DNA from 3 places in the Pantoea sp. X-Soil-ISGK-355 genome. Region 3 is predicted to be linked to each of the others. Evidence: riboswitches for the same ligand, from Rfam matches in the RefSeq annotation. Region 3 holds a riboswitch; each other region holds the start of a gene.

Region 1 (7,853 bases), 1.9 Mb from region 3:
CACAAAGCCTGGCACGGTTCTTCAGACACCATCGCGAAAATTCAGTACGCGATGATTGGTGACCCGACTGGCGCGCTGACCCGTAACTTCGAAATCATGCGTGAAGACGAAGGTCTGGCTGACCGCGGTACGTTCATCGTTGACCCGGAAGGCGTTATCCAGGCCATCGAAATCACTGCTGAAGGCATTGGCCGTGACGCCTCTGACCTGCTGCGCAAAGTGAAAGCGGCTCAGTACGTGGCTTCTCACCCAGGTGAAGTGTGCCCGGCTAAATGGAAAGAAGGTGATGCAACTCTGGCTCCGTCTCTGGACCTGGTTGGCAAAATCTAATTCCGCTTCGCCCTTTCGACCATTCTCCAATCGGGTGCTGCGGCACCCGATTTTTTGACCAGGATATCACTATGCTCGACACAAATTTGAAGACGCAGCTCAAGGCTTACCTTGAGAAATTAACCAAACCTGTTGAGTTGATCGCCACCCTGGATGAGGGTGCAAAATCAACCGAGATTCGTGAACTGTTGGTTGATATCGCCGGCCTGTCTGACAAAGTCAGCTTCCGCGAAGAGAACGATCGTCAGGTGCGTAAGCCCTCATTTCTGATCACTAACCCAGGTTCGAACAGCGGCCCGCGTTTTGCCGGTTCCCCACTGGGCCACGAATTTACCTCACTGGTGCTGGCGCTGTTACAGACCGGTGGGCATCCGTCGAAAGAAGCACAGAGCCTGCTGGATCAGATCGCGGCGCTGGACAGTGACTTCCATTTCGAAACTTACTATTCACTCTCATGCCATAACTGCCCTGACGTCGTACAGGCGCTGAACCTTATGGCGGTGATTAATCCGCGCATCAGCCACACCGCTATCGACGGTGGCCTGTTCCAGAACGAGATTCAGGAACGTAACGTGATGGGCGTGCCAGCGGTTTACCTCAATGGTAAAGAGTTTGGTCAGGGTCGCATGAGCCTGGCGGAAATCGTCAGCAAAGTGGATACCAATGCGGATAAACGTGCGGCAGAAGAGCTGAACAAGCGTGACGCGTATGAAGTCCTGATTATCGGCAGTGGTCCGGCGGGCGCAGCGGCAGCCATCTACTCAGCACGTAAAGGCATCCGTACCGGCCTGCTGGGTGAGCGTTTTGGCGGCCAGGTGCTTGACACGGTCGATATCGAAAACTATATCTCCGTACCGAAAACCGAAGGGGCAAAACTGGCCGGTTCACTGCGCGCACACGTGGATGATTACAACGTGGACGTCATTGAAAGCCAGAGCGCCATCAAACTGATCCCGGCAGCGAAAGAGGGCGGAATGCACGCCATCGAAACCGCCTCCGGCGCAGTATTGAAATCCCGCAGCATCATCCTGGCGACCGGCGCACGCTGGCGTAACATGGGCGTGCCGGGTGAAGAAGAGTATCGCACCAAAGGCGTGACCTACTGCCCACACTGCGATGGTCCGCTGTTCAAAGGCAAACGCACAGCGGTGATCGGCGGCGGTAACTCCGGCGTGGAAGCGGCCATCGATCTGGCCGGTATCGTTGAACACGTTACGCTGCTGGAGTTTGCCGGTGAGATGCGCGCCGATCAGGTGCTGCAGGATAAGCTGCGCAGCCTGAAGAACGTTGATGTGATCCTGAACGCGCAGACCACTGAAGTGAAAGGCGACGGCACCAAAGTGACCGGCCTGCACTATATCGACCGTACGACGCAGACCACCCACGAGCTGCCGCTCTCCGGTATCTTCGTTCAGATCGGTCTGCTGCCGAACACCCCGTGGCTGGAAGGCGCGGTTGAGCGCAACAAAATGGGTGAGATCATCATCGATGGTAAATGCGAAACCAGCCTGAAGGGCGTGTTTGCTGCGGGCGACTGCACCACCGTGCCGTACAAACAGATCATCATCGCCAGTGGTGAAGGTGCTAAAGCCTCACTGAGCGCGTTTGACTATCTGATTCGTACCAAATCGGCTGAATAACATTTAGTTAGCCAGACAATAGCCCTTCAGCACGCCTGCTGAGGGGCTTTTTTAATAGCCCGCCAGTGTCATCAGCATCATCCATATCGGCGTCGTCACCGCCGCAAATACCGTTGAAAACAGCATACTCGCCGCCGCCGGGCCGGTAATGACATTGAACTTCTGCGACATCAGATAGACGTTAACCCCGACTGCCATCGATCCCAGCAGTACCACCACTTTACTCTCCAGCGGTGGCAAATCGGTCAGCCACGCGATAGCCCATACCGTCATCGGCTGCAGCACCAGCTTCAGCAGGCAGAGGGTATAGCTCTCTTTAAGTCCTTCCCGCACCCGATAATGCGCCAGGCTCATGCCCAGCGTCACCAGCGACAGGGGCGCGGCCAGTGAAGCCAGCATCTTTAACGGTTCTGCGGCCAGCATCGGCAAAGGACGCTGCAGAAAACTCCAGGCCGTCCCGCTGAGAATGCCGATGATGAGTGGATTCTTTACTACCCCAATCAGGGTGCGCCACACGCCTTCCAGCGAGAAGCTGCCCTGTTTCGCCCATTCGACCGAAACGGTGAGTAAGGTCCAGAGGATCAGGCTGTTAAATACCAGAACCAGCGCCACCGGGGGCAGGGCTTCTGGCCCCAGCAGTACTGTGGCCACCGGGATCCCCAGCATCACGTTATTGGAAAAGATGCCGCCCAGCGCAAAAACCGACGCCGCTACGCCATCCAGATTGAACAGCCTTGTTGCCAGCAGTCGCCCCACGATAAACACCAGCAGGCAACTGCCGAAGAAGGCCAGCAACAGGCGCGCATCCACCGGCGGACTTTGCGAGAAGGTGCTCATCACCCGAAACAGCATGCAGGGCAGTGCGACGTTAAATACAAAGCGGTTCATCCCTTCGCTGATGCTGGCGGGCCATTTTCCGAGGCGCGTCAGACAGTATCCCAGCAGGATCAGGATAAACAGCGGGGCTGACAGATAAATTTGATGGCTTAAGCTTTCAAACAGCAGTGGCATAGAGAGAGTCTGGTCAGGCGATGATTAGTTACCAGACTAACAAATTGCTAACTAACTGTTAACTTGAACTGTGTCTGGAATGACCGTTGCCCGGACACTAACCTAACCAGCGGCGTGCCTGTCTGTCACTGATATCCCGATAATAGACCCGGTGAATAATTTCGCCACAGCCTGTGCAGCGGGCGGAAAGATAGGTGGAGAGGTACTGTCTGCCATTGGGTGCCACGGCACCCTTGCGTTCAATATTAATCTCCTGCCATCGATGACGGTGTGGAATAAGCGCTAAAAATCGCATCATACGTCCTGAATAGTATGAAGTTCCGCTTCAGAAGTTTTTTAACTCCATGAAATAACGTGTTTTTTACGATAATGCTGCGAGCAGGTTAGTTATTATGGGGTCACCAGAGTCACTGCGGGAAATATTACTCATCAGGGTAATAAACACTTCTACTTATAAAGAGGTATTCCGATAGCCCGCAGCATTAAGCCTTTTTTTGTACTGCTGAGAGTTGATCGGGATCATGTGAATTGTTTCAGTTCCGATTATTTTCCAGGCTTGCTTTAACAGTACGGCTTGCCTATGCTGCAAGCCGTAACACGACTCGGGGTGCCCTTCTTAAATGAAGGCTGAGAAATACCCGTATTACCTGATCTGGATAATGCCAGCGTAGGGAAGTCTGATGCCTGACCGCATTCGCCTTCTTGTTCGCCGGTTGGGAGCTACGATGACACATCAATCTCAACACCTTTCTGCTGCGCACTTCGCGCCCGTTCTGCACACTTTCCGCCGTCAGTCACCGCTGGTGCACTGCATGACCAATGACGTGGTCCAGAACTTCACTGCCAATGTGTTACTCGCGCTCAATGCCTCACCGGCAATGGTGATCGATGCTGACGAAGCGGCACAGTTCGGCCGCTTTGCCGATGCGTTGCTGATTAACGTGGGCACGTTAACCCGCGAGCGCCAGCAGGCGATGCAGGCTGCCGTTATCGCGGCTAATCAGGCGGGCACCCCCTGGACACTCGATCCGGTTGCCGTCGGCGCGCTGACGCTGCGCAGCGACTTCTGTCAGCAACTGCTCAGCCAGCAACCGGCGGTGATTCGGGGAAATGCGTCAGAGATTCTGGCGCTGGCACAACAGGCCGGCGGCGGGCGCGGTGTCGACACGCTGCATCAGGCGGATGCAGCACTCAATGCGGCCCAACAGCTCGCGGAAACCTGGAGCACGCTTGTGGTCGTCACCGGTGAAGTGGACTACGCCACCGACGGCCGGCGACTCCTTGCCATAACCGGTGGAAGCCCGTTAATGACGCGCGTGGTCGGAACCGGCTGCGCACTTTCTGCTGTAGTGGCGGGATTCACTGCTCTGCCAGGCGATCGGCTGATGAACGTGGCGGCGGCCTGTCAGATAATGGCCCTGTCGGGTGAAAAGGCAGCGGCGCAGGCAGCCGGACCCGGCAGCTTTGTCACGGCGTTTATTGATGCACTCTGGACGCTGGAGGTAGAGCATGAAGCGCATTAATGCTCTGACGATTGCCGGTACCGATCCCAGTGGCGGCGCGGGCATCCAGGCCGATCTGAAAACCTTCTCAGCTCTGGGTGCCTACGGCACCAGTGTGATTACCGCGCTGGTGGCACAAAACACCCAGGGCGTGCAGTCGGTTTATCGCATTGCGCCTGACTTTGTTGCCGCCCAGCTCGATTCGGTACTGGATGATGTGCGTATCGACAGCGCAAAAATCGGCATGCTGTCTGAAACGGCCATTGTGGAACAGGTTGCAGCCCGGCTGAGGCGTGCTGAGATCCCGTTTGTCGTGCTGGATACGGTCATGGTCGCGAAAAGTGGTGATGCGCTGCTTTCGCCAGACGCCGTGGCCAGCGTACGGGAGCAGTTATTACCGCAGGTGTCGCTGATCACGCCAAATCTGCCGGAAGCGGCGGCGTTGCTGGATTGCGCTATCGCCACCAATGAGGCAGAGATGCGCGAGCAGGGGCGGGCCTTGCTGGCACTCGGCTGTCAGGCCGTGCTGATGAAGGGCGGTCATCTGGCGGCGTCGGAGAGTCCGGACTGGCTGATTACTCACTCAGCGGAACAGCGATTCAGCACGCCACGCGTGCATACCCGTCATACCCATGGCACCGGCTGCACGCTGTCGGCCGCCTTAGCCGCGTTACGTCCGCGCCATACTGACTGGGCAGAGACGATTGAGGAAGCGAAAAACTGGTTGCAGCAGGCGCTGTTACAGGCGGATTCGCTGGAGGTCGGGAACGGCATCGGACCGGTGCACCATTTTCATCAGTGGTGGTGACGGCGAAGGTCCGCATCGACCTGGTAATCAGGCGGTGCGGGCAGTTTCCGTTTCAGGGCGCTTCAAACCAGGCGCTGTTACGCTCGGCAATCGGGGTGATTGAGAAGATCATCTCCTGCAGGTGACGACGCATCGCCGCTTCGGCGGCATCGGCGTCATGGCGCTTCAGCGCGGCAAAAATCTCTTCATGCTGCTCAATCAGCCTCTCCGGTGGTGAGACTTCACTCAGCGTCAGAAACCGCACCCTGTCCATAGCCGCTTTTATGTTTTCCACCGTCTCCCAGGCGAGCTTGCAGTCAATGCTTTCAGCGATCAGGCGATGAAACTCATCGTCCAGAGTGAGGAAAGCCTGGCTGTCATGCCGCTCAGCGGCCATGCGCTGCAGCTGCAGATTATGTTCCAGTGCCATCAGGGCGGGATCGTCAATCTCCACCGCTGCCCGCCGCACTACCGACACTTCCACCGCCTCACGGATAAACCGGCCATCCGCGACACGTTTAGCGGAGATTTTGCGCACGAAGGTGCCGCGCTGCGGCAATACCTGTACCAGTCCGGCTTCAGCCAGCTTTATGAACGCTTCACGCACCGGCTGGCGTGAGACGTTGAAGCGTGCTGAGACCTCTTTTTCAGAGAGCAGCGAACCTGGCTGAATTGCGCAGGTAACAATATCTTTGCGCAGATAACGGTAAATCTGCTGATTTACCGGTTCGCTGGTAGTAATGGTATAGGCGATCGACATGCAGCAATATCCATATTACGGCTGACCGGGGCCAGCGCGATGGGAAAGTGTCAGTCTAATCAGCGCGCTGCGTCTGCGCCAGCGCTTTTAGCCGCGGTTGAGACACTGATGCACTGTAGCACGCGCGCCCTGGGTGGTGAGTTGCTGATACCAGACAGTCAGTCGGGCAACCACGTCGCTATTCTGCGCCAGATCCTCGCCGAATACTTCGCGGATGGCGAGCAATGCCCGCACGCGAGACTCACCTTCTTCACTGGCGGCAACGCACTCTGCGAGCTGCGCTTTCAGCGGATCGCGGATGTCGATCGGCTGACCCTGTTCATCGACGCCGCCGACATAGCGCATCCAGCCCGCTACGCCCAGCAGCAGCAGGTCGCAGTCACTACCGCGCTGCAGGTGCCAGCGCAGGCTATCGAGCATACGCTGTGGCAGTTTCTGTGTGCCGTCAGTGGCAATCTGTCCGGTGCGATGTTTAATGGCGCGATTTTCATAACGCGCAATCAGTGAATCGGCATAGGCGTTGAGATCCACGCCCTGAGTGCGCAAAGTAGGAGCCTGCTCATCGATCATCAGTGAACGGGCGGCGGCGCGGAAATGGTGATCGGCCATGCAGTCGCTGATGTATTCATAACCGGCAAGGAAGCCGAGATAGGCCAGGAAAGAGTGGCTGCCATTCAGCATGCGCAGTTTCATCTCTTCATAGGGCAGAACGTCACTGACCAGTTCTGCGCCCGCGTTTTCCCACGCCGGACGACCATTGACGAAGTTATCTTCAATCACCCACTGGAAGAAGGGTTCCGCTTCAACCGCAACCGGGTCGCTGGAACCCAGGCGCGCGCTCAGGGCCGCAAACGCCGCATCGGTCATCGCCGGAACGATGCGATCGACCATGGTTGAGGGGAAGGTAATGTGCTGCTGAATGTACTCTGCCAGCGCCGGATCCTGCTGCCGCGCCAGTTGCACAATCACGTTGCGGGTGACATGACCATTTTCCGGCATGTTGTCACAGGACATCACGCTGAAGGCAGGTAGCCCCTGGTCACGGCGGCGGCGGATCGCGGCCAGAATCAGACCTGGCAGCGAGCGTGGCGCATCCGGATGCTGCAGGTCATGGACGATATCGGGATGATCGGGATTTAAATTGCCACTGGCGGGCTGATGACAGTAGCCTTTTTCAGTGACGGTCATGGAGACAATCGCCACTTCAGGCTGACTCATGGCGTTAATCACCGCCTCAATACCGTCACTTTTACCGTGCAGCGCCTGGGTAATAACGCCAATTACCCGGGTATGCAGGGAATCATCAGCCATCTCGGTGAGGGTATAGAGCAGATGCTGCTCACGCAGAGCCTGAATCAGCGCGCCGCTGTTGAGGTTCACTTCGCAGTATCCCCAGTCGCTACCCTGTTCAGCCAGCCTGTCGCTGCAAAGTGCCTGATGAGCGCGATGAAAAGCACCAAAACCGATATGCACCATGCGGGTTTTTAACTGGCTGCGGTCGTAAGCGGGGCGCCGGACCTCAGCGGGGAGGCAATCAATCTGTAACATAGTCCGTCCTTATGGCAAACGGGGCGCAAAGCGCCCCAAAACATCGTTCTGTTAGCGGAACAACACTCAGACCGAAACCGGTTTATCCTCAGGTTTCGGACTGCGAATCACAAACAGCACCAGGAAAGCCCCCAGCGCGGCGACACAACCCGCCAGCACAAAGGCGCTATCGAATTTACCGGTATGCTGAACAATAAAGCCGGTGACGATCGGCCCGATGATGCCGGAAAGGCTCCCCACCAGATGGATAAAGCCGCTGATGCTGCCGATACGAC
Region 2 (7,853 bases), on a different replicon from region 3:
TCGCCAGCAGCACATACGTGTCGCTCAACAATAGCCTGCAACAATTATTCATTACGATGAAATAGCAAGCCAGTGCAACTTAAAGCAGATCGTGATCCATCGGCGTGCGAAAAGCTTGCCGTGCGGCAACCATCAGTTGACTGGCTGTTACAGTGGTGGGGAGTCGAAGCAGAATTTTACTTGCCTGCCAGTAACAGAGCACCATGACCTCATCCTCCTCTTTTTCAGCCAGCTCATGCAGCCGGGCGCGCAGTGATAACACGTCAATACTCTGCTGATCATCCAGCATGTCAGAGATTGTCTTGTTAATAACGCGATGGAGAATTTTCCAGGTAAGATCGGTATGCAAAATTAACCTCTTCTAACGCTTATCGGCCCCAGGCAGACGATTAGCATACAGTTAACAGAACTGACTTTCTCATTCGGGCGAGCAAATTCTGCAGATAACTATAGCTGCGTTGCAGGGCCAGCAGTTGAGAATGCCAAAGCCGACAATTCTAACGATTAATGGCCCTTGCTGTCGCCTGTTACGCGCGTCTCAGCCGCTGATTGCTGTTTTTTGTAACAATTACGGCTGATTCTCAACTGGCTGATGCGATGAGGATTTGCCAGGGTAAGGACACTTTCCGTTCCGTTTATCTTAAAGGAGTTTTCGATGAGTCAGCATGCTGATGTCCTGATCTGGGGCCACGGTCCCGCAATCTTTGAAGTCTTTCTGGAACCCACCTGCCCTTTTTCGGTACGCGCGTTCAATAAATTTGACGCGTTACTGGCGCATGTGGGTGAAGAGAAGATGACCCTGAAGATTCGCCTGCAATCACAGCCGTGGCACCTCTATTCCGGCGTGATTGTGCGTTACATCCTTGCCGCCGCCAGCGAAAGTAAAGAGGCGGCAAAGAAGGTAATGCAGGCAGTCGCCGATCATCGTGAAGAGTTTGAGTTCACCGATCACTGTACCGGCCCGAATCGCGATGCAACGCCGAACCAGATTCTGGCCCGCCTCAGGGAGTACAGCGGCGTGGATGCCAGCGCCGCGTTTGATCAGCCCAATCTGCAGAACGCGATCAAATGGCACTGCAAATATGCCCGCCAGAATGGTATCCACGTTTCACCGACCTTTATGGTGAATGGTCTGGTGCAGCCCGACATCAGCAGCGGTGACGACATTGAACACTGGGCGAGCTTTCTGATGCGTTAGTTTTTGTGCGCGGCTGTGGCTGGCCGCGCCAGAGTATGCCTCTCCTTTGCGATCCAGCACACACCCAAACCCAATATCATGATAATTAAGCCTGTTTTCCCATGAGCAGGCCGGGTAAGCTGTAACGCGCTTAGCAGCATATAAACCGCTGCTGCTTTATCTTAACGGCGACACTGGCCTGCATTTATTCCGGTCAGGCGCTTCTTTCATTAAGGATTTGCGGATGTCGATGACGCTGGAACAACTGCAGGACAAATATCCGGGTGCATTCACAGATGCATTCGTTGATTCCCCGGAATTAGCTAACGAGCTGGCAACGCTGATTATTGCCGGAAAAAAGGTAGCCACCTGCGGTTCGTTACAGAGCTGGCAGGATCAGGAAGTCCTGCCACAGCCGGGCGGCTACACCATTGTTCTGAACGGCGAAAAACGGCCCGTCTGCGTGATCCGCACTACCGGACTGTTCCTGACGCGCTTTGATCGCGTGACGCCCGAGATGGCGATGCTGGAGGGCGAAGGCGATCTCAGCCTCGACCACTGGCGGCAGGAACATCAGCGCTACTTCGAACGTGAAGGCTATTTCCACAGCGAAATGGAGCTGATCTTCGAAACGTTCCAGCTGGTCGAGGTGATCTAAACCCGAACCTTACAGCGTATTTGCCGCCATCAACGCCAGACGCGTAACACCACGCGCGGCGAGGTTCTCAGCCGCCTGAGCTGCACGCATGCCACTGGCACACACCAGTACCACACGCTGATCGGATGGCGGCTGCCAGGCTGCTATCTGCTGCGGCAAAATCCGTAACACCCGTCCGGCCACACTGACCGGCGCTTCTTCGGGACTGCGCAGTTCCACAATGCAATCGTCCTCACTGAGCATCAGCTTATCGATAAACGGGATGCCCGGCACGTCGGGTTCAGGTGCATCATCAAAGCGAAATTGCCTGATGTGCCAGTCCACAAAGTCGCAGTGAATCATGCAGCCGAGCGGCGACGGCGTCAGTTTCAATAACACACTCAGCACCATCTGGGCCTGCATTGCACCCAGCGTCGCTACCGCAGGTCCCATCACGCCCGCCGTATTGCAGTTTCCCGACGCTATCGGCAGTTGAGGAAAGAGCGCACGATAGCCAGGCGCACCGCCGCAGAATCCGCCGACATAGCCTTTGCGACCCAGCACCGAGGCGCAGATCAGCGGCAGACCACGCGGAGAGCAGGCGTCGGAGAGTTGATAGGTGATGGCGAAGTTATCCGCCGCATCCACCACCAGATCGACCCCCTTCAGCGCCTGCGGCAGTTGGCTGGCGCTCAACATCTGAGGATGTACCTCAACGTGGCAGTCAGGATTACGCAGCGCCAGCTCGCGCTGAGCACAGATTGCTTTCGGCTGGCCCACATCCCCGACGCCAAACAGCGTCTGCCGGTGGAGGTTGTGCAGCTCGACCCGATCGCCATCGTAAAGACGAATAAATCCGATGCCCGCTCCGGCCAGCAATGGCAGCAGCGTCGCGCTAAGGCCGCCCGCACCCACTACCAGCACCCTTGCCCCGCTCAGGCGCTGTTGCCCCGCTTCACCAATCTCCGGCAGCATCGCCTGTCGCTGATAACGCGTCATCGCTGCTCCTTAACTGAACTGTGCCAGACCAAAAATGGGCGTAGAAGCTGACGCCATGTCGCGTTGCTCCATCAATCCTGCCTGAAACGCCTCGTACCCGCCGTGGATCGCGGCGGCAAAGGCACCCGCCATGCGCACCGGATCGCGTGCTTTCGCTACCGCCGTGTTAAGCAGCACGCCATCAAAACCCATCTCCATCGCCTGTGCCGCCTGGCCTGGCGCACCGATGCCCGCATCAATAATCAGCGGCACACCTTTAAACCACGCACGCATGGCGCGTAGTCCCTCTATATTGCGCAGCCCCTGGCCGGAACCAATCGGCGCGCCCCAGGGCATCAGCACTTCACAACCCGCTTCCAGCAGTTTCTCGCCAACGATCAGATCTTCGGTAGTGTAGGGAAAGACCTGAAAGCCATCAGCACAGAGGATTCGGGCCGCTTCAACCAACGCAAAGGGATCGGGCTGCAGCGTGTCGGCATGACCAATCACTTCCAGCTTAATCCAGGGCGTGTCGAACAGTTCACGCGCCATCTGCGCCGTCGTCACCGCCTCTTTCACCGTGTGGCAGCCTGCGGTATTCGGCAGAATCCGTTTATTGAGCTGCTGCAACAGCGTGCGAAAGGCACCGCCTTCGCTGCCTTCACGACGCAGACTGACGGTAATGATCTCCGCACCGGATGCATCGATCGCCTGATGCAGAATGTCCGGTGACGGATAGCCGGCGGTGCCGAGCAGAAAGCGTGATTGCGGGGCAAATTGATAGAACATGGTTAACCTCCCTGCATCGGTGACAGGATTTCCAGCTGGCTGCCCGGCTCAAGCTGCTGGCTGGCATAACGGCTGCGCGGCACAAACTCACCGTTCAGCGCAGTGGCGACGGTGCGCGGGTCAATCTGCTGCTCCGCCATAAGTTCCGCCAGCGTGATTGCGCTGGTTTCAATCATGCGTCCATTAAGTTGAACTCGCATGAGTCATCTCCTGAGTGAGTTGCAGCATGAGTTTTTCAGCCATGATCGGGGCCAGTAAAAAGCCGTGGCGGTACAGCCCGTTTAACGAGAAGCGGCCATTTTCATAGCGGACTTCCGGCAGGTTCTGACGGTAGGCGGGACGCAGACCGGTGCCACTCTCCACGATGCGCGCTTCAGCCAGCGCCGGATGCAGGCTGTAAGCCGCGCTCAGCAACTCCATCATCGCCCTGCCGCTGATCGGGCTGCTGTCGTGACTTTCGACCATGGTGGCTCCGAGCATGAAGTGGCCTCCGGCACGCGGCACCAGATAGCAGGGAAAGCGCGGATGCAGCAGACGGACCGGACGGGAGAGCTGTACGTCGGTTGATTGCAGGATCAGCATTTCGCCCCGCACGGCGCGCAGGGCGGGCTGATGATCAAGAGCGTGAATGCCGCGGCAGTCGATAATTTTGCCACCGGGTTTACCGCTGTGAAAGGGTACGCCAGCCTCCTGCAGTGTGGCGCGCAGTTGCTGCAGTGCGCCGCGCGGATCAAGATGCGCCTCTGCAGCAAAGAACAGGCCACGGGCGAAACGATTTTCCAGCGCCGGTTCGATGTCACCGGGCGCAACCCACCGATGCTGCTCCGTCATGCTGGCGAAGCGCGTCAGTTCGCGACTGTCTCGCGGCGGCGCAACCACCAGCGTGCCCTGCTGCTCAACGCCATCAACGCGTTGCGCCCACCAGCCCGCCGCATGCTGGCCCCATTCGATCACCTGCGGCGGCGCGCTTTCCGCTTCGCACCAGGGCGCAAGCATACCGCCCGCCCAGTGCGAGGCGGCACGACAGTCCGGCTGCGTAATAATTTCGACGGATTCTCCCCGCTCCCTGAGCAGTGTGGCGACGCACAGCCCGGCGACGCCGCTGCCGATCACCGACCAGCGGCTCATGGTGTCCACCGGAGAGGAAGAAAGAGGTTCAGGATGAGATAGTTCACTTTGGCCTCGTTATCAGTTAACGAAGACCCGTGATACGGAGGGAAAAGGCAGAGACGTCGCGAACGCGCCCCTGCGGCAAGTATCGGATGCGATACCCGTCTTCCTACGCCAGTATCAACTGGGTCAGGTTCTAAGGGTCGCTAAGCCGCGCACTACGCTATTAGCCTCTCAGTCTCTCTGGCGAGACTCCCCTGACGGCTTTAGTTGTAAGTTAAGCGGGCAGCTTCGTCAAGCCGCATGCGTGAAGACGCGCCAGAAATTCGGAGGATATGTGCAGGCGTTTACTGTGAGTGCAAAGGCTATGCATTCGCATATGAGAAAAGAGAGATGTGTTAAACGGCAGGTGCTCTAAAGCGCCTGCAGCGATTGTGTCACCACGTCGGTTATTTCACGAATACGCAATTCAGCGCGGCGATAGTAGGTCCATTTCCCGACTTTGCTGGCTTCGACCAGTCCCGCATTGTGCAGGGCTTTCAGACATAACGAGGTAGCGGGCTGTGATAAGCCCGCCTTGTCCTGGATGAGGGTGGCACAGACACCATACTGAGCGAAGGGATAGAGCTGCGAATAGCCCGCAAACGCTTCGTCAGGATTTTTAAGCCACTTCAGTACTGCCACTCTGGTCGGGTTGGACAGTAACTTCAGGGCATTTTCGGGGGACATGCCGCCTCACATAAGATCAGGATTGAAAAACAGGATAGTCAGTATAGCCTTTCTCAGTGCCGCCATACAGGGAGGCGTTGTCGACCTCATTCAGCGGATAGCCCGATTTAATGCGCGCAGGCAAATCGGGATTCGCGATAAACGAGCGGCCAAAACCCGCCAGGTCGCCCCAGCCGTTATCCAGCATACGCTGTGCTTTTTCCGCCGTGTAGCGACCGGAATAGATGATCGGCGATCGGAATGCTTCCCTCAGCGCAACCCGGAAACACTCTGGCATATCCGGGCTATTATCCCAGTCCGCTTCGGCAATAGAGAGATAACCAACTTCCAGCTCATTCAGAAGCTGAGCGGCGCGGATGTAGGTTGCGTGGGGATCGCTTTCAACCAGGCCAAGATAGACGCGCTCTTCGTCGGTACTCGAAAACAGCGGCGCAAACCGCACGCCAACACGGTGGCTGCCAAATACCGAGCTGACCGCCTCAACCACTTCACGCAGAAAACGCAGACGATTCTCTGCTGAACCACCATATTCATCCGTACGGAAGTTGGTGTGCTCCGAAATAAACTGGTTAATCAGATAACCGTTGGCGGAATGCAGTTCCACACCGTCAAAACCCGCCTCTTTTGCATTTTCCGCTGCGCGTCGGTAAAGCGCCACGATCTCTTTTACTTCCGCGTTGGTCAGTACCCGTGGTTCGCTGGGTGCGGTCAGTATCCCGGCACCGGGTCCGGTTTCAATAAATACCCGGACGTTATCAGCCGCGATGGCTGAAGGGGCAACGGGTGCCTGTTTACCGGGCTGAAGCTCATTGTGAGAGACGCGACCAACATGCCAGAGCTGACAGAAAATCGTTGCGCCTTCCTGATGTACCGCCTCTGTCACCTTTTTCCAGCCAGCGATCTGAGCGTCGCTGTGGATCCCCGGCGTCCATGCATAGCCCTGCCCGCGAGGTTCAATCTGGGTGCCTTCGGTGATCATCAGTCCCGCGCTGGCACGCTGGCGGTAATACTCCACCATCAACTCGCCGGGAATATTGCCCGGCTGTTCACTGCGACAACGCGTCAGCGGCGGCAATACAATGCGGTTACGAAGCGTGAGATCGCCCAGGTTCAGGGGGGTAAAAAGTGACGGCATAACAAAAGGTCCTCTGATGTGTAAGAGGCGCCATTATATTTACACATTTAAATTTGTAAATGTGTAATCAGTGCTTTTTGTTTTAGTCGGGTTTATCAGAGTGTCTCATCATACTAAACAGCCTCATCGTAGCAATCCTGCCGACGCGACGCTCAGGATGGCTTTATTGTCACGAAAGAGCCGCCAGCCGCAGGTTCATCACCTTTTAAGCTATGTATTTATCAGCGAACGCCTGCCACTGCTGGCGATAAACCTCCAGCTGTTTAAGTGCGTCATCGATTGAGGGTTGCGATTTGTTGCCCGGATTCGGTGTGGAACGAATCACATCAGCAAACGCACTGAAAATGGCGTTCATGTCACTGCCCGATTTTGTCGCTTCGAACATCCTGGCCCGTTCATTCTGTGGCCGCGCGGTGCCGCTCTTTACCTGGTTGAGATAATCACGCGCAGCCGCCACGATTTCGCGGGTGCCATATTGATGCGCAATATCCAGCCTCTGCTGTGCCCCCAGCAGCGTGCGCTCTTCGCGGAATGCCACTTTACCGTCGATCATCTCATCAACAATGCCCGTCGCCTGCTCCCACTTGTCCTCCGGAACATATTTCTCAATAAGTTTGTGCAGTTTCACTTGCGTTAACGTTATTGCCATCGCTTCAGAGGTATCGCTGTTATCGTACTGATTTTGTCCCACCTGACCTTCAGCGAGCACCTGATGAAGTGCGCCCGCAAACTCATCCATACTGGCCTGGGTGTTATCTGTCGTCATGTCCACCAGGGGCCGGAATGTCCTTGCATCCCAGTTAGTATAGGGATCATTGAAAAGCGCATAGCCGAGGTTAAACGTGGGTCCCTGATTAGCGGATCGACTTGTCAGCAGACCTTTCAGATTTATATCCTGCTGTTCAGCTGAGACAGGATCAGCTACGACCTGCATCAGGCGGTCTCTTGCCGCCTGAGAGATGTTAACTACAGCGTCAGGAAGCGTTTTTCCGGTAATTGACTCGGTATTGACGCCTGAAGATGGTTTGATTACACCGGAAGTAGCATAGCTATTTGCCACGCCGTCTGTAAGTCCATTGATTAACACCATAATGCCCTCTACGGTTTGATGAATTGAGTAATTAATCGGCAGGATGTAACAAACCTTTACCGTGAAAAATACAATCCGTAAGGCGGGTGACTTCTTTGAAAATCAGATCATCAGGTTCGCTTTGGCATAACTTTGATTCATAATGCCTTCAGAAACCCTTATTTTCGCCTCCTGCAGGTCAACACATTCCATATAAGATTAAAAACTT
Region 3 (7,853 bases):
CGACTCGCACACCGCGACGCACGGCGCGTTCGGCTCGCTGGCCTTTGGTATCGGCACCTCTGAAGTGGAGCATGTGTTTGCCACTCAGACCCTGAAACAGGGTCGCGCGAAAACCATGAAGATTGAAGTGCTGGGCCAGGCGTCAACCGGCATTACAGCAAAAGATATCGTGTTGGCGATCATCGGCAAAACCGGCAGCGCAGGCGGCACCGGCTATGTGGTTGAATTCTGCGGCCCGGCTATTCAGGCGCTGAGCATGGAAGGTCGTATGACCCTGTGCAATATGGCGATTGAGATGGGCGCGAAAGCGGGCCTGGTGGCACCGGATGACACTACCTTCAACTACCTGAAAGGTCGTCAGTTCTCACCCCAGGGTGAGAAATGGGAGCAGGCCGTTGAATACTGGCGCACCCTGAAATCTGATGAAGGCGCGAAGTATGATGCGGTAGTGACGCTGCATGCTGAAGAGATCGCACCGCAGGTCACCTGGGGCACTAACCCGGGTCAGGTGATTGCCGTTGATCAGCTGATCCCGAACCCGGCCTCATTCGCCGATCCGGTTGAGCGTGCCTCCGCGGAAAAAGCGCTGGCCTACATGAACCTGCAGCCGGGCATCAGACTGACCGATGTCGCGATTGATAAAGTCTTTATCGGCTCCTGCACCAACTCGCGTATTGAAGATCTGCGTGCCGCCGCCGCCATCGCCAAAGGCCGCAAAGTCGCGCCTGGCGTGGTCGCCATGGTGGTGCCAGGTTCCGGCCCGGTAAAAGCGCAGGCTGAAGCGGAAGGTCTGGATAAAATCTTCCTGGAAGCGGGCTTTGAATGGCGTCTGCCTGGCTGCTCAATGTGCCTGGCGATGAACAATGACCGTTTGAATCCGGGCGAGCGTTGCGCATCTACCAGCAACCGTAACTTTGAAGGTCGCCAGGGCCGTGGTGGACGTACCCATCTGGTCAGCCCCGCGATGGCCGCGGCGGCTGCCGTGACCGGCCACTTTGCCGACATCCGTGAACTGACGACAGGAGCTTAAGTCATGGCGAATAAATTTACTCAGCACACCGGCATTGTTGCGCCGCTGGACGCCGCGAACGTCGATACGGATGCCATCATTCCCAAGCAGTTTTTACAGAAGGTGACCCGTACCGGTTTCGGTCAGCACCTGTTCCACGACTGGCGCTTTGAAGATGACGCGGGCACCGTGCCAACGCCCGGCTTTGTGCTGAACAAGCCGGCGTTCAAAGGCACCAGCATCCTGCTGGCACGCGAGAACTTTGGCTGCGGCTCATCACGTGAGCATGCCCCCTGGGCGCTGACCGATTTCGGTTTTCACGTGGTGATTGCGCCGAGCTTCGCCGATATCTTTTACGGCAACAGCTTTAACAACCAGCTGCTGCCGGTGAAATTAAGCGAAGAGGAAGTGGATGAGCTGTTCAGACTGGTTGCGGCCCAGCCGGGCATCAGCTTCACGGTTGATCTGGAAGCGCAGACGGTCACCGCAGGTGATAAAGTCTATCCGTTTGAGCTCGACAGCTTCCGCCGCCACTGCATGATTAACGGCCTCGACAGCATCGGCCTGACACTGCAGCACGAAGCCTCGATTTCTCAGTACGAGCAGAATCAGCCCGCTTTCCTGCGCTGATTGAGTTAAAACAGGGCGACATCCCGTCGCCTGAGGTTGCAGGCAATCTCGGTTCTGGCCCGCTATGAGATCGAGCCTGCGAAGGCAACACGGTCAGATCGGAAAGTCGATTAAACCTTCCCTGGCCGCTCGTCCCGCGCCGTCCATGGCGCGGGACGCTTTTCTCCTCTGCCCGTGTTGCCTTCGTGTAAAGCGTGTTGTTGCGGTCAGACTCCCTCGAATCGGAGTTTGTCAGAAATCCAGGAGTGACATCCTGTCGCCTTTCTCTTTTATACGTCGCGCACCCGCGCCGACATCACCAGCGCCACAATCGCCAGCCCGAATGCCAGCCAGTAAACCGCCTCATGCCCCAGCCGCTCACTCAGCGTTCCCTGAATCACCCCTGCCAGAATCATGCCGGTCGAGATCGAGTTAGTAAACATTGTTGTCGCCGCACCGGGCCGCCCGGGCATCAGATCCTGGAACCACAGCATCCCGATACCCGCAATAATTCCGACAAACACCGCGTTGAACAGCTGCAACACCATCAGCGAGGTGCGGGAGTTGAACAGCACCAGCCCCAGATAAAACAGGACGCCAGCCGCCACCGCAATCAGCATTAACCTGCGCTTACCGATGCGACGCGCGTAATGTCCCGCCAGCAGCATCACCGGAATCTCCAGCCCGGCCGCCGTCCCCATCAGCAGACCGGCCAGCTTCTCCGGCAGTCCCAGCGTTGTGCTGATATAGAGCGGCATATCGATGATATACATCGTGTTGCAGGTCCACATCACGACGGAAGCGATGAACAGCAACCGCACATCCCGATCGCGCCAGCCGCTTATCGGCAGCCCGCCGCTTTGCATCAGCGGCTGCGTGCGTGGCACAGACGGCAGCGTAAACCAGACCAGCAGGATACAGATCAGAAACAGCGCGGCAGCCACCATAAACAGCGTCACAAAACCGTAGTTCAGCGCCAGCGCGAACGACAACGGTGGCCCGATTACCCATGCCAGCGACAGCTGGGCACGCATCACCGAACTGAACATCACCGCTTCACGCGCCGACTGATCGGCATACTCCCGCGCCAGCGCAAACAGCTGAGGCATAGAGACGCTGGCCAGCGCCGACAGCAGCACACCCAGCGTCAGCAGGGTCAGATAATGGCGGGTAAAGGCAAACAGCAGCGCATTCACCAGCGCCATCAGGCAACAAAAAAGAATAATATGCCGACGATCGCCAACACTGTCTGAGCGCTTAGCCACCAGCATACTCACCACGATACCGGCCACCGCATTGATGGTGAAAAACAGCCCGACCCAGAAGGGCCGCGCCTGTACCTCGCGCGTCAGAAACAGGCTAAGTGTTGGTGCCTGTAGTGCGCCTGCGATGCCCAGCATGAACGAGGCGACCATAAAAGCGAGGTAAACCGGATTGATGCGGCGCTGCCGCGTTAACAGCGATTTCATAGCGAAATCCCTTTCAGAACAAACAGAGGGGAAAAAGAAGGGTAGACGATACCGCGCAACATGAAAAAAGCCAGCAGAGATCATCTGCTGGCGGTGTAAATGCACCCTACTCAGAAAAGCACTCCACTGAACAGCGAAGTGAGGGTCGAACGCCATTCAGTGCTGAATGCCTCCCGCTCTTCCCATAGCGCAAAGTTTGCTCTTAAAATGGGGCAGAAAAAACAGAGCGCTTTTCACCGGGAGTTCCCCTTTTATGTCCTCATCACGTCTGAAGCAGCAGTTCATTCGCCTGTGGCAGAGCTGCCAGGGGCAAACGCAGGAGATTACCCTCAGCGAACTGGCTGACCTGCTGCACTGCTCGCGCCGCCATATGCGCAATCTGCTCAACCGGATGCAGGCCGCGGGCTGGCTGATCTGGCAGGCGGAAGCCGGACGCGGCAAGCGTTCACAGCTCTCCTTCTGCTATACCGGACTGGCTTTACAACAGCAGCGTGCCGAGGATTTGCTGGAACAGGATCGCATCGATCAACTGGTCCAGTTAGTGGGCGATAAGAATCAGGTGCGGCAGATGATTGGGGCACACCTGGGGCGCAGTTTCCGGCAGGGCAAGCATATCCTGCGGGTGCTCTACTATCGTCCGCTGCTTAACCTGCTGCCCGGTTCGGCGCTGCGGCGCTCGGAAACGCATATTGCCCGACAGATTTTCAACGGCCTGACGCGCATAAATGAGGAAAACGGGGAAATTGAACCTGATATTGCACACCACTGGCAGCAGACCTCTCCGCTTCACTGGCGCTTCTTTGTGCGTCCGGCGATTCGCTTCCATCACGGCAGAGAACTGGAGATGGAGGATGTGCTCGCCACGCTGGAGCGTCAGCGCACCCATCCCCTCTTTTCCCATATAGAGCAGATTGACTTACCTGCCCCCTGGACGCTGGACATTCGTTTAAGCCAGCCCGACGAGGGTTTGCCTTGGCTGCTGGGCAGCGTCAGTGCGATGATCCTGCCGCGCGAATGGCCGACGCTGCGTGATTTTGCCCGCCAGCCGGTTGGCACAGGTCCTTACCGGGTGATACGCAATCAGGAGAGCCAGCTGAAAATCGAAGCGTTTGATGACTACTTCGGTTTTCGCGCCCTGATTGATGATGTCTCTATCTGGGTACTGCCCGACATCAGCGATGAACTGGTCTATGCCGGTGTCCGTCTGCAGGGTGACAGCATTGATGAGATTCAGGAGGAGAGCCGCCTTGAAGAGGGCTGCTACTATCTGCTGTTCGATCAGCGTTCAGAGCAGGGTAGCAACGAGGCGGTCCGCCGCTGGGTCAGTTACCTCTTTAACCCCATCGCCCTGCTCAATCATGCCGGTGTCGGTTATCAGCGTTACTGGTTTCCGGCGTATGGCCTGCTGCCGCGCTGGCATCACCGGCGTGACCTGACGCCAGTGGAAAAACCGCCTGGCTTAACGCACCTGACGCTGACCTGGTACAGCCAGCACGTGGAGCATGAAGGCATCGCTAATGCGCTGCGTCCGCTGCTGGCAGCGCATGGCGTCACGCTGGAGACCCGTGAGATTAGCTACGAAAGCTGGTATCAGGGCGACGCGGAAAGTGATATCTGGCTGGGCAGCGTGAACTTCACCCTGCCGCTGAATTATTCGCTGTTCGCGCAGCTTTATGAGATTCCGCTACTGCATCACTGTCTGCCGATCGACTGGCACGGCGATGCGGCCCGCTGGCGCGAAAAAACGCTGCCGCTGGCCGAATGGAGCAAACAGCTGGTCGAAGAAGCCGGTCTGCATCCGCTGTTTCACCACTGGCTGCTGCTGGAAGGCCAGCGCAGCATGCGCGGTGTGCGGATGAATACCCTGGGCTGGTTTGATTTTAAATCGGCCTGGTTCGCGCCACCGGCGCTGTGACGCTTTCGCCCTGGCGCTGAAATGACTAGAATGTGACGTTCTCAACGGGGTGCGGCCTGCCACAAGCAAGCAGCTGAGAGAGACCCGTCGAACCTGATTCGGTTAATACCGACGTAGGGATTTGAGAGGCCTCTGTGCTCAGATCCTTTGCGACTCATCCCCTATTCTCCTGAAGGAGCGCAAAGTGTTAAACAAAGTTCTGCCGGTGCTGCTGTTACTCTCCGCCCCCGTTCTGGCGGCCAAGCCGGTTCTCACGGTCTACACCTACGACGCCTTCTCCGCCGACTGGGGCCCTGGCCCGGCGGTTAAAAAAGCCTTTGAAGCCCAGTGCAATTGCGAGCTGAAATTCGTCACGCTGGAAGATGGCGTCTCGCTGCTGAACCGCGTGCGCATGGAAGGCAAAAACAGTAAAGCGGATGTGGTGCTGGGGCTGGATAACAATCTGGTGCAGTCGGCGCAGAAAACCGGCCTGTTTGCCGAAAGTCAGGTCGACACCTCGACATTGAAACTGCCCGATGGCTGGCACAACACCACCTTCGTGCCGTTTGATTATGGCTACTTCGCGTTTGTCTATGACAAAACCCGGCTGAAGAATCCGCCAAAAAGCCTGAAAGAGCTGGTCGACAGCCCGGAGAAGTGGCGCGTGATCTACGAAGATCCCCGCACCAGCACGCCCGGATTAGGTCTATTGCTGTGGATGCAGAAAGTCTATGGCGATCAGGCACCGCAGGCATGGCAAAAGCTGGCACAGAAGACAGTGACGGTCACCAAAGGCTGGAGTGAAGCCTATGGCCTGTTCCTCAAGGGCGAAGGTGATCTGGTGCTGAGCTACACCACCTCTCCGGCTTACCACATCATCGAAGAGAAGAAAGAGAACTATGCCGCCGCGCCGTTTGCAGAGGGCCACTATCTGCAGGTTGAAGTTGCCGCGCAGTTAGCCAGCAGCAAACAGCCAGCGCTGGCGCAGCAGTTCATGAAGTTTATGGTCTCGCCTGACTTCCAGCGCACCATACCCACCGGCAACTGGATGTACCCGGTGATCGACACGCCGCTGCCTGCCGGTTTCGCGGCGCTCGACGTGCCTTCCACCGCCCTGCAGTTCTCGCCGGAAGAGGTTGCCAGCCAGCGCTCGGGCTGGATTAGCCAGTGGCAACGCGCCGTCAGCCGCTGATGCCGCGCTGGCTGATTCCCGGTTCCCTCGCCACAGCATTACTGACACTTGTGGCGTTTCTGGCCTTCGGTGCACTCTGGCGCGCCGCGCCGGACACGGACTTACACGGCGTGCTGCAGGATGACTATCTGCATCACGTTATCGCATTCTCGTTTGCTCAGGCGCTGCTCTCCGCCCTGCTGTCGCTGCTGCCTGCGGTGCCGCTGGCGCGGGCGCTCTATCGACGTCGTTTCCCAGGCCGCCAGCTGCTGCTGCGCTTGTGCGCCATGACGCTGGTGCTGCCAGTACTGGTGGCGGTATTTGGGCTGCTAACCGTCTACGGTAGCAATGGCTGGCTGGCGCAGCTGTGCCAGCTGGCAGGGATCGATTACCACTTCTCTCCCTACGGTTTATCGGGCATTTTGCTGGCGCACGTCTTCTTTAACCTGCCGCTGGCGACCCGCCTGATGCTGCAGGCGCTCGAGAGCATTCCGGCGGAACAGCGTCAGCTGGCGGCACAGCTCGACCTGCGCGGCTGGCACCATTTTCGTCTGCTGGAGTGGCCATGGCTGCGGCGTCAGCTGCTGCCGACCGGCGCGCTGATCTTCATGCTCTGTTTCGCCAGCTTTGCTACCGTGCTCTCGCTGGGCGGCGGCCCGCAGGCGACGACCATTGAGCTGGCGATATTCCAGGCGCTGAGTTATGACTACGATCCCGGACGCGCTGCACTGCTGGCGCTGATCCAGCTTGGCTGCTGCGTAACGCTGGTGCTGCTCAGCCAGCGCTTCAGCAAGGCGATTCCCGCCGGAACCAGTCAGTTGAACGGCTGGCGCGATCCGCAGGATTCGCGCGGGGCGCAGCTGGTTGATGCGCTGCTGATCCTGCTGGCGCTGATCCTGCTGCTGCCTCCACTGGCGGCGGTCATCGTCGATGGTCTGCACGGCGGAGTGCGAGGCGCGCTGGCACAGCCTGCACTGTGGCAGGCCACGTTGACTTCATTGCGCATCGCCACCGGCGCCGGTCTGCTCTGTGTGGTGCTGACCATGATGCTGCTGTGGAGCAGCCGCGAGCTGCGCCTGCGTCAGCGCCCGGCGGCGGCAACCCTTATCGACACCAGCGGCATGCTGATTCTGGCGATGCCAGGCATCGTGCTCGCCACCGGCTTTTTCCTGTTGTTCAACGCCACCATCGGCCTGCCCGAGTCGGCCGACGGGCTGGTGATCTTTACCAATGCGCTGATCGCCATTCCCTATGCGCTGAAAGTGCTGGAAAACCCGATGCGGGATGTCGCAGAGCGCTATGGCAGACTCTGCGATTCTCTGGATATCCACGGCTGGAACCGGCTGCGGCTGATTGAGCTGCGGGCGCTGAAGCGTCCGCTGGCTCAGGCACTGGCCTTTGCCTGCGTGCTGTCGATTGGTGATTTTGGCGTGGTGGCGCTGTTTGGCAGCGCCGACTTCCGCACGCTGCCGTTCTACCTTTATCAGCAGATCGGCGCCTATCGCGGCGCAGATGGCGCGGTCACTGCCCTGCTGCTGCTGCTGCTCTGTTTGTTGCTGTTCACCCTGATGGAAAAATTACCAGACCGCCATGCTGACACTGAATAACCTCACGTACCTTTATCAGCATCTGCCGATGCGCTTTAGTCTCAACGCCACTCGCGGCGAGCGCATCGCGATCCTCGGCCCCAGCGGGGCCGGT

What was found. Region 3 has a riboswitch for thiamine pyrophosphate ahead of thiB (thiamine ABC transporter substrate binding subunit). Riboswitches for the same ligand answer to the same signal wherever they lie in the genome.
Region 1: it holds a riboswitch for thiamine pyrophosphate, as region 3 does, so the genes downstream of both, thiM (hydroxyethylthiazole kinase) here and thiB (thiamine ABC transporter substrate binding subunit) in region 3, are expected to answer to the same signal.
Region 2: it holds a riboswitch for thiamine pyrophosphate, as region 3 does, so the genes downstream of both, AC6I8J_RS20780 (FAD-dependent oxidoreductase) here and thiB (thiamine ABC transporter substrate binding subunit) in region 3, are expected to answer to the same signal.

Annotation. Positions count from the first base shown of each region.
Region 1 covers NZ_AP035971.1:2,673,184-2,681,036, reverse strand. The annotation lists gene ahpC (alkyl hydroperoxide reductase subunit C) at 1-330, shown strand, start outside; gene ahpF (alkyl hydroperoxide reductase subunit F) at 402-1,970, shown strand; gene AC6I8J_RS12350 (AEC family transporter) at 2,022-2,981, opposite strand; gene AC6I8J_RS12345 (hypothetical protein) at 3,079-3,276, opposite strand; TPP riboswitch at 3,575-3,672, shown strand; gene thiM (hydroxyethylthiazole kinase) at 3,707-4,504, shown strand; gene thiD (bifunctional hydroxymethylpyrimidine kinase/phosphomethylpyrimidine kinase) at 4,491-5,291, shown strand; gene AC6I8J_RS12330 (GntR family transcriptional regulator) at 5,344-6,030, opposite strand; gene AC6I8J_RS12325 (mannitol dehydrogenase family protein) at 6,118-7,578, opposite strand; gene AC6I8J_RS12320 (MFS transporter) at 7,645-7,853, opposite strand, start outside.
Region 2 covers NZ_AP035972.1:441,649-449,501, forward strand. The annotation lists gene AC6I8J_RS20750 (hypothetical protein) at 80-349, opposite strand; gene AC6I8J_RS20755 (DsbA family protein) at 656-1,198, shown strand; gene AC6I8J_RS20760 (ASCH domain-containing protein) at 1,422-1,835, shown strand; gene AC6I8J_RS20765 (HesA/MoeB/ThiF family protein) at 1,845-2,813, opposite strand; gene AC6I8J_RS20770 (thiazole synthase) at 2,823-3,581, opposite strand; gene thiS (sulfur carrier protein ThiS) at 3,584-3,781, opposite strand; gene AC6I8J_RS20780 (FAD-dependent oxidoreductase) at 3,765-4,709, opposite strand; TPP riboswitch at 4,841-4,960, opposite strand; gene AC6I8J_RS20785 (ArsR/SmtB family transcription factor) at 5,106-5,420, opposite strand; gene AC6I8J_RS20790 (alkene reductase) at 5,437-6,555, opposite strand; gene AC6I8J_RS20795 (hypothetical protein) at 6,761-7,489, opposite strand.
Region 3 covers NZ_AP035971.1:735,346-743,198, reverse strand. The annotation lists gene leuC (3-isopropylmalate dehydratase large subunit) at 1-1,030, shown strand, start outside; gene leuD (3-isopropylmalate dehydratase small subunit) at 1,034-1,639, shown strand; gene AC6I8J_RS03180 (MFS transporter) at 1,909-3,087, opposite strand; gene sgrR (HTH-type transcriptional regulator SgrR) at 3,341-5,002, shown strand; TPP riboswitch at 5,038-5,140, shown strand; gene thiB (thiamine ABC transporter substrate binding subunit) at 5,187-6,173, shown strand; gene thiP (thiamine/thiamine pyrophosphate ABC transporter permease ThiP) at 6,149-7,759, shown strand; gene thiQ (thiamine ABC transporter ATP-binding protein ThiQ) at 7,743-7,853, shown strand, end outside.